Regions from separate parts of the Methylophilus sp. 'Pure River' genome, predicted to be linked through region 1. Evidence: riboswitches for the same ligand, from Rfam matches in the RefSeq annotation. Region 1 holds a riboswitch; the other holds the start of a gene.
The links. Region 1 has a riboswitch for cobalamin ahead of ACIDE9_RS12385 (TonB-dependent receptor domain-containing protein). Riboswitches for the same ligand answer to the same signal wherever they lie in the genome.
Positions count from the first base shown of each region.

Region 2: another riboswitch for cobalamin. It lies ahead of nrdA (class 1a ribonucleoside-diphosphate reductase subunit alpha); the one in region 1 lies ahead of ACIDE9_RS12385 (TonB-dependent receptor domain-containing protein).

Region 1 is NZ_JBKOUE010000010.1:52,643-59,925, forward strand. Features, by position in the region: gene cobO (cob(I)yrinic acid a,c-diamide adenosyltransferase) at 1-9, opposite strand, end outside; gene ACIDE9_RS12380 (hypothetical protein) at 25-594, opposite strand; gene ACIDE9_RS12385 (TonB-dependent receptor domain-containing protein) at 683-2,575, opposite strand; cobalamin riboswitch at 2,721-2,933, opposite strand; gene ACIDE9_RS12390 (hypothetical protein) at 3,024-3,260, shown strand; gene ACIDE9_RS12395 (cell division protein ZapA) at 3,263-3,565, shown strand; gene ACIDE9_RS12400 (SGNH/GDSL hydrolase family protein) at 3,972-4,868, shown strand; gene ACIDE9_RS12405 (DUF2237 family protein) at 4,904-5,263, opposite strand; gene ACIDE9_RS12410 (EVE domain-containing protein) at 5,332-5,796, shown strand; gene ACIDE9_RS12415 (diguanylate cyclase) at 5,858-7,030, shown strand.
Region 2 is NZ_JBKOUE010000003.1:126,180-133,462, reverse strand. Features, by position in the region: gene ACIDE9_RS04435 (TonB-dependent siderophore receptor) at 1-1,236, shown strand, start outside; gene ACIDE9_RS04430 (OmpP1/FadL family transporter) at 1,330-2,595, opposite strand; cobalamin riboswitch at 2,833-3,054, shown strand; gene nrdA (class 1a ribonucleoside-diphosphate reductase subunit alpha) at 3,227-5,506, shown strand; gene nrdB (class Ia ribonucleoside-diphosphate reductase subunit beta) at 5,716-6,849, shown strand; gene yfaE (class I ribonucleotide reductase maintenance protein YfaE) at 6,984-7,283, shown strand, end outside.

The DNA.
Region 1 (7,283 bases):
GGTTTCCATGATGCCGTGTATAGCTTAAGCGTTTTCGCGCACGGAACGCTTGGCCAGGCCAAACACCACATGTGCAATCAGTGCTACCACCACCCAGAATGCAATCGCTTCGAGCTGTTTTGGGAAGTATTTCACTAAACGTGGCACGAATTCGGCAAAGGTCGGGTCAGGATAACGACCACCAAAGAAGTAGAAGCCACCACTGGAGAACAGCTCAGCAATCGCAGAAGCGGCAACCACTACGCCCGTCAATTTAAACAGGCTGCTGAATGCCCAGGTGGTGTTGTCTGCCAGCCAGCGGCCAGCCAACCACATGGTGCCATAGGCTGGTAACAAAAAGCCATAGGCAGGCGTCACGCAAAAGTTGCTCACGCCACCCCAGGTCACTGCTGCCATATCCAGGCCAGCGCACAAAGCCAGCAGGGCAACAAACATGATTGTCGAGCGCAGGTAGTAACCGGCAATCAAAAACGCAGCGTAAGAAGCGCTAGGCAAAAAATCGATAGAAGCGAAATGATGACCGCGTGTGACGATGACCATCAGCGCAATAACAAGCGCAACTGCCAGAGATTGAGTTGAAATTTTACTTGGCATGCCAACGACTCCAAAAAATAAGATTAATCACAAGGGGTGAATTTTAGCCCAATTCCTTTAGGCTTGGGCAAAATCCACCCTGGCAGGGTTACTTCATGTCGTAATTCAGACTGATAAACACGTTGGTGCCCATTGTGTTGTAGTCAGGTGCATTGGGTGAGAATGTGCTTTTGGTGGTTGCCACTACATAGTCCTTATCCAGGATGTTGTTTGCACGTGCCAGCAGCTTCCAATGAGGACTCAATCGATAGCCTAATGATGCGTTGACCAAGGCATAACCGCTGAGTCTGAAGTTGTTGTCCGCGTCGTTGTAGCGTTGCGAAGAGGCGCTAACTTCGGTGCCAACATCCCAGTCGCCAGACTTGTATTGCAATTGCAGGTTCCCGTAGCGCTGACTTCTTCTCACAAGTAAATTATCTGTGTCATCGTTGCGTGGAGACTGGATGGTCAAGTTTCCTGTGAGTTGCCACTGAGGGTTCAACACGATGCTGCTTTCAGCAGTGATCCCTTTAATTTCTACCTTGCCTGAATTGGTTGGGCAGAATCCTGCAAAACTACAGCCTGATGTTGCAGGGCCTGCATTCTGGATAAGGTCGCGGATATGGTTTTCAAATACGGTCAGCTTGGCCTGGATAGCCGAGGTTTGATAACGTAGGCTGGCTTCAACGTTATCCGATTTTTCCGGTTTCAGGGCCGGGTCGCCAAAGCTTGGAAAGTACAATTGGTTAAAGGTAGGCGCCCTAAAGGCTGATCCATATTGAGCGGTGATTTGCCATTCGGGTGAGATGGCGTAGCCATAACCTGCGCCGCCGGTGACGTAGTTGCCATATTGGGTGTTGTGATCTTCACGTGCTGAGAGTTGAATGCTGTGCGCTTCGTGATTGCCAACGAAGCCAAGCATGAAGCCGTCATCGTTACGCGTCTTGTCTATGCTGGGGTTGCCATTGGAAAATGTCAGGACATCTTGCTCCAGCCTATCGTAGGCAAAGGTCAATGTGCCGAACGGTAGCGTGTAATCATGTTGCCAGGTAATCTGGGTTTGTTCTGAGTCGAATTTACTGCGGCTGCTCGCGCTGTTTAAGCTGAATGAGCGCTCACGCCCGATGCCATATTTCAATGTGCTCGTCCAATGCTCGGTCAGCCGGTTTTTCAGTGTCGCACCATAGGCTTGCTGGTTGGTGGTGGAGTAATTACGGTAGGCATTATCAAACTGGTTTTGGCCATCAGATTCCATAAAGCGCAAACCGAGGCTATGGCCTTCTGCAAGCTCTAGGTCTGCATAAGCCGTGCCGCTCAGATTGTTATAACCATCACGGTCACGGTCAATCGTTTGCGGGGGACGTTTTTTTGCAGAAATGCCTCTCGTGTCATAACTGCTCATTTGAGCACCAAATTGTAGTGCCTGATAGCGACTGTCGAATCCTGCACTGCCGGTGTATGTGTCGTAACTGCCAGCACCTACACTACCGTAAAAGAGAGTCTGGTCGGTTTTTGCTCGTCGAGTAAAAATCTGGATAACGCCGCCAATAGCATCAGCGCCATAAAGGCTGGAAGCAGGGCCACGTAGAATTTCAATTCTGTCTATCAAGGATAATGGCAGGTTTTCGAAGGCAGTGGTTCCCAGTGTCGCGGAGTTGACTCTCAGTCCATCGATAAGCACAATCAGTTGTTCCGCATTGGTGCCACGTATAAATACACTGCTGGCCGTTCCCATGCCGCCATTGGTGGAAATCTGCAAGCCGGGCTGTAATCTGAGTAGGTCCGGCAGCGAGCTGCCTTTCACTCTTTCAATCTCGTCACGCGTGATCACTGTGATGTCACCAGTCGCCGTCTTGGTTGAAACTGGTATTCTTGCTGCGGTCACGCTCACTTCGTCCAATGACAGTGAGGCGAGATTGGAGGTGTTTTCAGAAAAAACCTCTTGAGCCAAGGACATGGCTGGGTAAAGGGCGATGAGTCCCAAAATGATTTTTTTATTCATATTTGTTTCCGATAATGCATACGACCCCGCATGCAGAACATAAAGTGGAAACCTGGGATGTGTATTGACGACTAAAAGGCAAGCAGGCACTTCAATTAAATCGAAGTGCCATTTTTTTAGAGTCACCGTCACCCCGCGGTATTTCCATGCGATTTGGTTGCGAGGCCGGTCTCCGGGCTTGCAAGTTTTGATCTATCGCCTTCCCGAGTTTGAACTCAGTGGCATGTGGATAGACCCGCACTTGCTTACCGTTGCGGGGGCAGCACAGGAATTGCGAATATTAGGTCCGCGCACCTGTTTCCCAGTTTCACCTTGCCTGTAGAAATACAGCAAAGGCACCTGACAACTGGTTGCTATTTTAGTCTAAAGCCTGCTTTTTTGCCAGCAAGCCTACTTTCGACAGCAATGCTCAAATTATCAATTTACTTTGAAAAAACGCGCTTAGCTATTGACCACACTCATTTTTTTAAAAGATAATGGGCTGATGGATGCCGATTTAAAAAGTCTTGAAGAGCGTGTGACGAAGCTGATTGCTTTGTGCGGCCAGCTGCGTGACGAAAATGTGGAGTTGCGTCAGGAGGTCACACGGCTGCATCAGGAGTCGCAATCACTCAAAGTCAATATGACGCAAGCCAGTGTACAACTGGAGCGTTTGTTGTCGGCGTTGCCTGAGGAAGGTCGTTAGTCATGGCAAGTAATCCGATTGATATCGAAATTATGGGCCGCGCGCTCAGCGTGACTTGTACTGACGAAGAGCGTGACAGTTTGTTGCAGGCGGTTGGCTATCTTGATGGTAAAATGCGCGAAATTCGTGATGCTGGCAAGATGGTGAGTGTGGAGCGGATTGCGATTATGGCGGCACTCAATATTACGCATGAGTTGCTGAATACGCGTAGCGGCGGTGTGGATGTGGGCGATGTGAAAAAACGCATTTCAACCATGCAGCAGCAGATTGATGATGTATTATCCGGCCAGCATAAACTGTTGTAATCCGCTTCAATTCACAAAATTTTCATCGTCATTTTTACTAATTGGCGTATCATAAAAACGGTGTGCTAAGGCGTTGCCTGAGTCTAAAATTCCTTGAACTAGTCTTTGTTATAGGTTTCGGCTCATCAGGTGCTGTGCGATCGCACTAAGTTGGGTGGTCTTTTAAGGCTCCCTTGGCGTGTGAACCTAATGTACCTTAGGCTGTTACCACCTGAACTTTTTGGTTCAGGATCTCGGCTCAGGTAACCCCTTAGCGCATTGTTTTCCCTTCTCTTTCTGTGGTTCCTCGCCACGTCATTACGTTTCAACTAGCTGTCGTTGTAAAGTTTCTATTGCAATCTTTAATGGATTGATTAAAAATCCAGTTGGTTACATAGATTAACAATTAACACTCAGGGAGTACGGCATGCGTAAGCTATTTTTCTGGTTTTTTGCATTTGCATTGTTTTCTCAGCAAGCGTTTGCTTATAGCGGTATCACTGCGATAGGCGATAGTTTTTTCGACGGTGGTGATCAAGAGACTGCGGTGGTCAGTTATTATAAGTTATTTGGTAGCGGACAGACGGGTGCGCCTTACAGCAACTATCGTTTTACCAATGGTCCAACAGCCGTTGAATATCTTGCGACCGAGTTAGGTTTAAATTCACCCGCTAGTTTTCAAAATTTTGCAGTTGGCGGCGCAACCACTGCGGATATGCTGACGTTTATGACGAGCTACCTGAATACCGTGCCGTCGATTGATGCTGGACATTTATATGTGCTGGATGGCGGCGGAAACGGTATTGAGACATTCTCAGCACAAGACTCTGCACAAAATATGATTGATATGGTGGCGTTATTGCATAGCAAGGGCGCCACTGACTTTTTGGTGTTAGGTTTACCGGCGCTGGTTGATGCGCCACGTTTTAGTGCTGCTGCGCCAGGCGTGGTCCAGTTTTTAGAGGATTACACGCGAGACTATAACGACTACCTGGTTGCGGGGTTAGCAGGGTTGGGGTTGCCAACGACTGCGAACCTGACTTACTTTGATACCAAAACCGAATTGGAAAACGGCATAGCCTTGGCCGTGAGCAATGGATTCACCAATTTAACAGATGCTTGTTATGACGGTGCAACGGTTTGTGCTGATCCAGATAAGTATCTTTTCTGGGATGATTTGCATATGACGACCAAAGTGCATGAATATCTTGGCCAGCGTCTGTTTGCTGCGATTTCACCTGTACCAGAGCCTACACATGCAGGGTTGCTCTTCGCTGGCCTGCTGTTGGTCTTTGCGCGACGCAGTCTGCGTCCGGCCATATAACTGGTTCGCTGCAACAGCGAGTTTGGCTGATCTGCTTATCGCAATGCGTGATACATCAGGTCGGCCAGGCTGACCACTTCCAGGCAACTTTCATCACAAGACTCCAGAATCACTGGCGGCGCATAGCCAGCTTCACTGGCATCTAGCCAACGCCTTGCACATAAGCACCAGCGATCGCCTGCTTTGAGGCCAGGAAATCCATATTCAGGCATGGGTGTGGATAAATCATTGTCTTGTGCCTGTGAGAAGGCCAGGAATTCATCTGTCATTTCTGCACACACGGTATGCCTGCCCAGGTCTTCAGGGTGAAATCCGCAACAACCATCACGCACAAAGCCGGTGATCGGGCGCATGCTGCAGGGAATGAGTAGGGTGCCAAGAACGTTTTTTGCCATGATTGTCAGCTGTACTGTAACTTGGTTTATGATACTGGCATTTGTTAGACATAAGAAGGTTTTCAGGCATGGCGCGTTACTGGTTGATGAAATCCGAGCCCTCGGATGTTTCGATTGATGATTTGGCAGGGTTCCCGAACCAGACGGTGGATTGGTATGGCGTACGCAATTATCAGGCGCGTAACTTTATGCGTGACCAGATGAAATTGGGCGATGGCGTGCTGTTTTACCACTCCAATTGCGAGACCCCTGGGATTGTTGGTCTTTGTGAAGTCAGCCAGTTGGCTTATCCGGACAGGTTCCAGTTTGTCGAAGGTCACAAGTATTTTGATCCAAAATCTACACCGGAAAATCCGCGCTGGGTGAATGTGGATGTCAAGCTGGTGCGCAAAACCCGCTTGCTGAGCTTGAAGGAAATGCGTGAAGCGCCAGAGCTGGCCAATATGCGTACGCTGCAAAAAGGGAACCGCTTGTCGATTACACCTGTCGACCCCAAAGAGTGGGCGTATATTTCGGCATTGCTGGCTAAGTGATGGTTAACCTGATCAGGACAATACCCTAAATTCCAGATGCATTATTCACGTAGAGCCGCTTATGAACAGACAGCGAAAAAATGCCGTGTTGTATATTCTGGTCGCCGGGTTTTTGATTGCTTTTGTCGGCGTATTGCTGTTTGTGTGGATTTACTTTTCCAGCATGCGTGAGATGCACCAAACCACACGCAAGCTTTATGAGCAGCCTTTTGCCGTCGCCAATGCGGCACTTGTTCTGGAGGCGGATCTTTACCAGATACGCGGCAGTTTGTTATATGCCACCCTGATTGAGGCTGATCGCAAGCAACTGGCAACCACGGTGGATTTTATTGCAGTACACGAGCAACTGGCACAGCAAAAAATTGCAATCATTGCCAGCAGTTATTCTGGCGACCAGCAGCAAGTGACACAACTCAAACAGAAACTGGCATCGCTGAATGTGGTGCGTGACCAGATCTTGCAAGCGCTGCAAACCACACGCTATGCGGATGCCAACCGCCTGATAGAAACGCAGTGGACTGAGCGCTTTAATGAGGTGGCAAGCCTGAGTGAGGCGGTGCTTAACAATGCGAATCAACGCGCAACCGAATACGTGAATGAAAGCCAGCAGCGCCTGGAAAAACACACGACGCATGGTTTAACGTATGCCGCATTACTACTCAGCTTATTTTTGGTCGTCGGTGTTTTTGTGGCCTGGCGTATCTATCAGCTGCATATTGAAGCCGACAAGTTTGCGTTTACCGACTTTTTAACCGGTATTGCCAATCGACGGCATTTTATTCACGAGCTTGAATCCGAGATACGGCGCAGTCAGCGCTACGGGTCGGCGTTTGCGTTTGCAATGGTCGATATTGACCACTTCAAGAAAATCAACGATCAGTACGGACATCATGCCGGTGACCTCATTTTGCAGAACTTCTGTTTGCGTTGTGTCAGTGCCTTGCGCACCAGTGATATGGTGGGGCGGCTGGGTGGGGAGGAGTTCGGTATTTTGATGCCGATGACGGACCTGCATGAAGCTGCGCGCGTGATTGAGCGTTTGCGCTCTGAAATAGATCACAGTGTCATGAGTGATCATGGCGAGCAAATTCACTACACGGCCTCATTCGGGCTGGTGTCTACCTCGCAACTCAGCGAGCAACAGGGCTTGGCACATTTGATGAAAATGGCCGATGCCGCCTTGTATGCCGCAAAGCAGCAAGGGCGCAATCGGGTCTTTATCGCCAATCATTAATCCTACGCCATGCTTTAGATTGAATTATCTTGGTGCATGAATACATGAGGTTTTCGCCTCATGCTTATTGATTGTGCATCCAGTTTATTAACGCACCTTAATGGTGCGTTTTGTCTTTTTTGCTTCTTTGGAAATAAGGCTGTTTCCTCTTTTTGTTTGTTGTTTTGCCTTGTTCTGCAATAACATCTGCAATCTTATCTTTTTCAGGATATTTTCATATAAATAATTGATTGTTAATGGATTAATTTAAATT
Region 2 (7,283 bases), on a different contig from region 1:
CATGAGACCGAGATGCTGACTGCAGGTACCGGGTTGCGTTGGGCATTCAATGACGACTGGAATATCAGTACGGCCGTACGTATGTCCAAACTCAAGCGTACCAATTACGACAGTTATCTTTACATCAATGACGATGCCGGTAACTATGATGATGGCCTGGTACAGTGGTATAGCGAGCACACCAATCTGTCAGCAAACATGATGGTGAATGGGCGGTTTGATACCGGGAGTATCAAGCATGCGCTGGTGGCGGGGACGGATATGCAAACGGTGCATCGCAGTGGTGCGCCGGACGGTTTTGTCTCCTTGGGAACGGGCAATTTGTACGGTGGCCGCAGTGATGCAAGCAATCCACATTCCGACATCAGCAAAGATGTCAGTACCATTTTCAGGACCCGCAATGTTGGTGTGTTTGTGAGCGACACGATTGAATGGACGCCGCAATGGAGCACCATTATTGGCCTGCGTCATAGTAGCTACCGCAAAACCCAGCCCGGCGGTGAGACTTTTGACAAAAGCAAGGTGACACCAACCTATGCTCTGCTCTGGAAACCGCAAGAGGCACTGACTGCCTATGTAAGCTATGTCGAGGCGTTAGAAGAGGGCAACACGGCGCCCCTGGGAACCAATAATAAAGACCAATCCTTTGGGCCGCTGGAAAGCAGGCAATATGAACTTGGCCTCAAGCAGCAAGGCAGCTTCTGGTCTGCCGAAGCCGCGCTGTTCCGCATGCAACGTGGCCTGGCTTACACGAATAGTAGCGATTATTACGTACAGCAAACGAAAGGCCTGGTCCTGAGTGGACTGGACCTGGCGGGCCGTGTTGAACTCGGCAGCCAGTGGGCCTTGCGCGGTAGCATGGTACTCATGCACAGTGAAAACAACAGTGATGATGTTGATGTCAATGGCAAGGATGCGCCTAACGCCCCCAAATTTACTGCTACCTTATTTACTGATTATCAAATGCTGGCTGTGCCTGGCGTGACCTTATCAGCAGGGATGCGTTATGTGGGTGACCGTTACCTGGAAGCAAGAAATATTCACCGCATGGATAGTTATACTTTATTTGATCTGGGTGCGCGCTATCAGGCCAAACTGAATGACCATCGCGTGACCATGCGTGCGGCTATTCAGAACCTGACCAATGAGAAATATTGGCAAACCCACGGCGACTGGAATTTCCTGACGCAGGGCGAGCCGCGTATTTTCAAGGTGAGTGCACAGGTAGATTTTTAAGCGTGACAGCTAGGGGATCAGCTGACTGTTGTTTTCCTCAGACATACTCGTTTTGGAGCCTGGCATCCTTGATGCCAGGTTTTTTTGTTTAAGCTACCAGCGGCGGCTCAGCATAAAGTGCAACACAATCGCCTCATTACGGATTTCAGACTCACCAAATAATCGGCTGTTGTATTTAACACTGACAGGTAGCATCCATTCGACGCCGCTTGTCATCAGCCAGTGCTGGTCGACCTTGCGTGCGGCACCGAAGGTGAGGTGATGCTCTAGGGTGCCTGCCAATAAAGGACTGGAGTTCTGGCGCGGGATCGGGTTTTTGCCGTAATTGTGGCCCGCATAAAGCGTGGTACGGTCATCCCAGTTGTACGCAACGCCTGTCGCGACTACCCATTGGTCTTTCCAGTCGGCTGCCATTGAGCTGCCATATATAGATTGCGCTGAAGCATTGTTTGGTTTGGTGGCGCGCAGGGTCACGTCATTGATCGCATCGCTCCAGTTAAGCCAGTTGAGTTTGAATGAAAGCAACCAGTCATCTGTTGGCTTGAACGCCATCCCGACAGCGACTTCACGCGGCAGGGCGAAGCCTTTGATTGAAGCATCGGCATACTTCACCTTGCCCAACCCGAAATCTGTGAAGTCAGCTGTCAGTGTGCCGCCGGTCATCGGCAATTCGGTTTTCTCGGTATAGGAGGCCGCCAGCGTCAGTGCAGGGGTCACACGATATTGCATGCCCAGCTTGAAGCCTGTACGCACTGCGGAGGCGCCCTCTAATTTGTAACCTGCAAAGGGCACCGCACTCACTGAAGTATTCGCAAAAAAGTCCTGTTCTATGCTCGCATAAACAATATTCAGGCTGGCGCCCAGAGAGAGCTTGTCAGTTACCTCGCAACCGATACCGGGGATGATCTTGGCGATCCCAAACAGCGAGGACAAATCATCGCGATTGCCAAACGGCGTACGCAGGTTGTCGAACACGCCACCGGCGCCGCCTTGTGCGAACAAGCCTATGCCAGCCGTACAAGGGGTATTTTCCAGGGGCCGCGCATAGCCACCACCACCAAGCAAGGTGTAGCGGTTGGACGCATGTTCTTCGTTGCGGGGGTCTTTGTGTACCAGGTCGGTGGTGCGTAGCACTGAGCCAAACATATCCAGCAATGGCGCTTTGATCTGCGTCAGCCCGGCCGGGTTGGTATTGAGTGCGCTGGTGTCACGCGCGACCGCCACGTCAGCACCGCCCATCAGGGTTGATTCAGCACCAAAGCCAATGAGGTTGATGCCGTTGGTGGCATACGCGGGGCTGGCAGCCACCAACATGAGGACGGTGAGTCTGCATCTTGTAGATAGACGGAGAAAAGTCATGACGGATTTGGTTTTTATTCGTTATGCCTAGTGTCGCATAATTCGTTACCACTGTGTCCTAATGATTACGACGTAAAAATAGCTTTTTTATCACGATAGGAGACGGCATATCACTCACTGAAGTTGTGCAGTATGGTTGTAAAAATATTCTTGAATAAAAACAATCAGTTGCTCACTGTCAAGGTAAATAAATCAATATATTGTGTTTTTGATAATTGAAAAGCCATAGATATTGTTTTATAGTCGCATCCATACGGTATGCAGAAGACAGTCTTCTTCTGTATTTAAAAGGGAATCTGGTGCGTGAAGACGGCGCAGTCCTCATCAAGCCAGAGCTGCCCCCGCAACTGTGATCAGCGAGTTATTTGCTGTTAACAACGCCACTGATAATTTCGGGAAGGCAAAGCAAATAATGGTGACCTGAAAGCCAGGAGACCTACCGTAAGTTTTTTCTTGTTAACGTTTGAGGCGGGGTGTCCTCGGCAGATGCAGTGAGCCAAGTTTTGTGCTGATTGCTCTTCTGGCCTTTAAGCGGGTGCATTTTCTGCGGTCCTGGGTTTTCCCGGGGCGGGATGCGCGTTGCGAAAAGCCTGTGCCATGCCACCTTCGCTGCCATGATTGGGAGCCATTAATGTCACAATACGAATCCATGCAGGCCACAAAACGGGATGGTCGCAAGGAACCGATTAATCTCGACAAAATTCACCGCGTGATCGACTGGGCCGCACAGGGCCTGAATAATGTGTCGGTATCGCAGGTAGAGTTGCGCTCCCATATCCAGTTTTACGATGGCATTCGTACGGACGACATTCATGAAACCATCATCAAGTCGGCCGCTGACCTGATTTCTGAAGAAACGCCTGACTACCAGTACCTGGCTGCGCGTTTATCCATTTTTCACCTGCGCAAAATTGCTTATGGCCAGTTTGAGCCGCCACATTTGTTTGACCACGTGACGACCCTGACCGAACTGGGCAAGTATGACCCGCATCTGCTGCGCGATTACAGCCGTGAAGAGTTTGATGCGTTAAATAGCCATCTGGACCACTGGCGCGACATGAATTTCTCTTACGCCGCTGTGAAGCAACTTGAGGGTAAATACCTGGTGCAGAACCGCGTTACCAAGAAAATCTACGAGAGCCCGCAGTTCCTGTACATTCTGGTGGCCATGAGCCTGTTTGCCAATTACAAAGGGCAGACAAGACTGGATCTGATCAAGCGCTTCTATGATGCGGTGTCTACTTTCAAAATCTCGTTGCCTACACCTATCATGTCTGGTGTGCGTACGCCTACACGCCAATTTAGCTCCTGCGTGCTGATTGAGTGTGATGACAGCCTGGATAGCATCAACGCCACATCAAGCGCCATTGTGAAATACGTGTCACAGCGTGCCGGTATCGGCGTCAACGCGGGCCGCATCCGCGCCCTGGGCAGTGAAATCCGTGGTGGTGAAGCACAGCACACTGGCTGCCTGCCATTCTACAAATTGTTCCAGTCTGCGGTGAAGTCTTGCTCACAGGGCGGCGTGCGCGGTGGTGCAGCCACCTTGTTCTACCCGCTGTGGCATTTGGAAGTTGAGTCACTGCTGGTGCTCAAAAACAACCGCGGCGTGGAAGAGAACCGTGTACGCCACCTCGATTACGGCGTGCAGATCAACCGCCTGATGTACCAGCGCCTGATCAAAGGCCAGAACATCACCTTGTTCTCTCCACATGATGTACCAGGCTTGTACGATTCCTTCTTTGCCGACCAAGACGAATTCGAGCGCCTCTATGCGCAATACGAAGCCGATGACAGCATCCGCAAGCGTAGCTTGCCAGCCGTAGACCTGTTCTCGCTGGTGATGCAAGAACGCGCAGGCACAGGCCGTATCTACATTCAGAACGTAGACCACTGCAATACACACAGCCCGTTTGACCCGGCCGTTGCTCCAGTGCGCCAGTCCAACCTGTGTATGGAAATTGCACTGCCGACCCATCCATTGAACGACATCAATGATGAAGAGGGCGAAATTGCCTTGTGCACCTTGTCAGCGTTTAACCTGGGTGCATTGGAGTCACTGGATGAACTCGAAGGCCTGGCTGATTTGGTGGTGCGTGCGCTGGATGCCTTGCTGGAATACCAGGATTACCCGGTCAAAGCTGCTCTCAATGCCACCAACAAGCGCCGTTCATTGGGCGTGGGCGTGATCAACTACGCTTACTACCTGGCCAAAAATGGCACTAACTACACCAGCGACGCAGCGTTGGGCCTGACCCACCGCACGTTTGAGGCGATTCAGTATTACCTGCTCAAGGCTTCGGTACAGTTGTCACGCGAATTTGGTCCATGCGGTGCATTTAACGAAACCACGTATGCCAAAGGTATTTTGCCGATTGATACCTATAAAAAAGACCTTGATGCCGTCTGCAGCGAGCCATTGTTGCTGGACTGGGAAAGCCTGCGTGCCGACATCCAGAAAGATGGCCTGCGTAACTCTACGCTGACAGCATTGATGCCATCCGAGACGTCCAGCCAGATTGCCAACGCCACCAATGGTATCGAACCGCCGCGCGGCCTGGTGTCTGTCAAACAGTCCAAAGATGGCATCTTGCGCCAGGTGGTACCAGAGATTGACCGCTTGCGTGACCAGTACCAGTTGCTGTGGAAAATGCCTAGCAATGAGGGTTACCTCAAGCTGGTGGGCATTATGCAAAAGTTTGTTGACCAGTCTATTTCTGCCAACACCAACTATGACCCCACCCGTTTTGAAGGCGGCCGTGTGCCTATGAAGCAGTTGCTCAAAGACTTGTTGCAAGTGTACAAACTGGGCATCAAAACTTTGTATTACCACAACACCCGTGATGGTGCGACAGAAGGCGGCACTGAGGCGGAAGATGATGGGTGTGCCAGCGGCGCCTGCAAGATTTAAATAAGCGCTGACTCAGTGGCTGCGCGGGCAAATTGCAACGTTGTGCGGTGCTCGAAATCTCATGTACTCCATGTACATTCCGGTTTCTGTGCTCCGGACGCCTTGCACTTTATCCCGCTCACTCACTGATCAAACGCTTATTGCAGTGGGGTAATGAGTAGATTTTAAAAACAGTTTGAGAATAAAACTTAAACATTAGGAACACGGCTATGGCCTACAGCATCTTTACCAAAATCGACAACGAACAGTTAAAAGAACCCATGTTCTTCGGTCAGCCCGTCAACGTGGCACGTTATGACCAGCAAAAATATCCGGTCTTCGAGAAGCTGATCGAGAAACAACTGTCATTCTTCTGGCGCCCGGAAGAGGTCGATGTGTCACAAGACCGTGCTGACTACCAGGGTCTGCCTGAGCATGAAAAGCATATTTTCATCAGCAACCTCAAATACCAGACGCTGTTGGATTCCATCCAGGGCCGCAGCCCTAACGTGGCATTGTTGCCATTGGTGTCACTGCCCGAGCTGGAAACCTGGATTGAAACCTGGGCGTTTTCCGAGACGATTCACTCGCGCTCTTACACCCACATCATCCGCAACATCGTCAATGATCCTTCTATCATTTTTGACGACATCGTGCGCAATGACAACATCACCGCGCGTGCCTCGGATATCGCCCATTATTACGACGAACTGATCCATCAGACCATGTTGTATTCGCAACTGGGCGAGGGCGATCACGTCATCAATGGCGAAACTATCTCGGTCAACAAGCGCGAACTTAAAAAGCTGCTGTATCGCTGCCTGATGAACGTGAATATCCTCGAAGCGATTCGCTTTTACGTCAGCTTTGCCTGCTCATTTGCCTTTGCCGAGCGCAAGGTAATGGAAGGCAACGCTAAAATCATTCGTCTCATTGCGCGTGACGAAGCACTGCACCTCACTGGCACCCAGCACATCCTCAATATCATGCGCTCCGGGCAAGATGACCCAGAGTTCGCCGAGATCGCTGCCGAGCTGCACAACGAGTGCTTTGAAATGTTTAGAACCGCCGCCGAGCAGGAAAAGCAATGGGCAGAATACCTGTTTAAAGATGGCTCCATGATTGGTTTAAATAAGGACATCCTGAGCCAGTATGTCGAATACATCACCAACAGCCGCATGGCCTCCGTTGGTTTGCCGCCTGCATTCCCCGGTGCCAAAAACAACCCGATTCCATGGATCAACACCTGGCTGGCCTCAGACACCGTGCAAGTTGCGCCGCAAGAGGTGGAATTAAGCTCATACCTGATTGGTCAAATTGATTCTGAAGTGTCAGCAGACGACCTCAATGGTTTTGAACTGTAATAATAAATGGCTGCGCGGGTAAATTGCTGCGTTGTGCGGTGCTCGAAATCCTCATGTACTACATGTACATCCGGTTTCTGCGCTCCGTGCGCCTTGCACTTTATCCCGCTCGCTCATTTATCTTTTTATAATTTATGATTAGCGTACGCAGCCAGCACAGCCGCTTTAGCCTGCTCCCGCAAGAAACCCTGCTCGAAGGCCTTGAACGTACCGGCCACGAAGTAGAGTTTCAATGCCGGAGCGGTTATTGTGGTGCCTGCCGCGTACGCATGCTGGACGGCGAAGTCGATTACGTAGAGTTGCCCCTCGCCTTTATTGCCGCCGACGAAATTTTGCCATGCTGCTGCGTGCCAAAATCAGATTTATGGCTAGATTGCGAACTCAGGTTTGACCTGCAAACCGCGCAGATGCAAGACGACATGTTTCCGGCACAA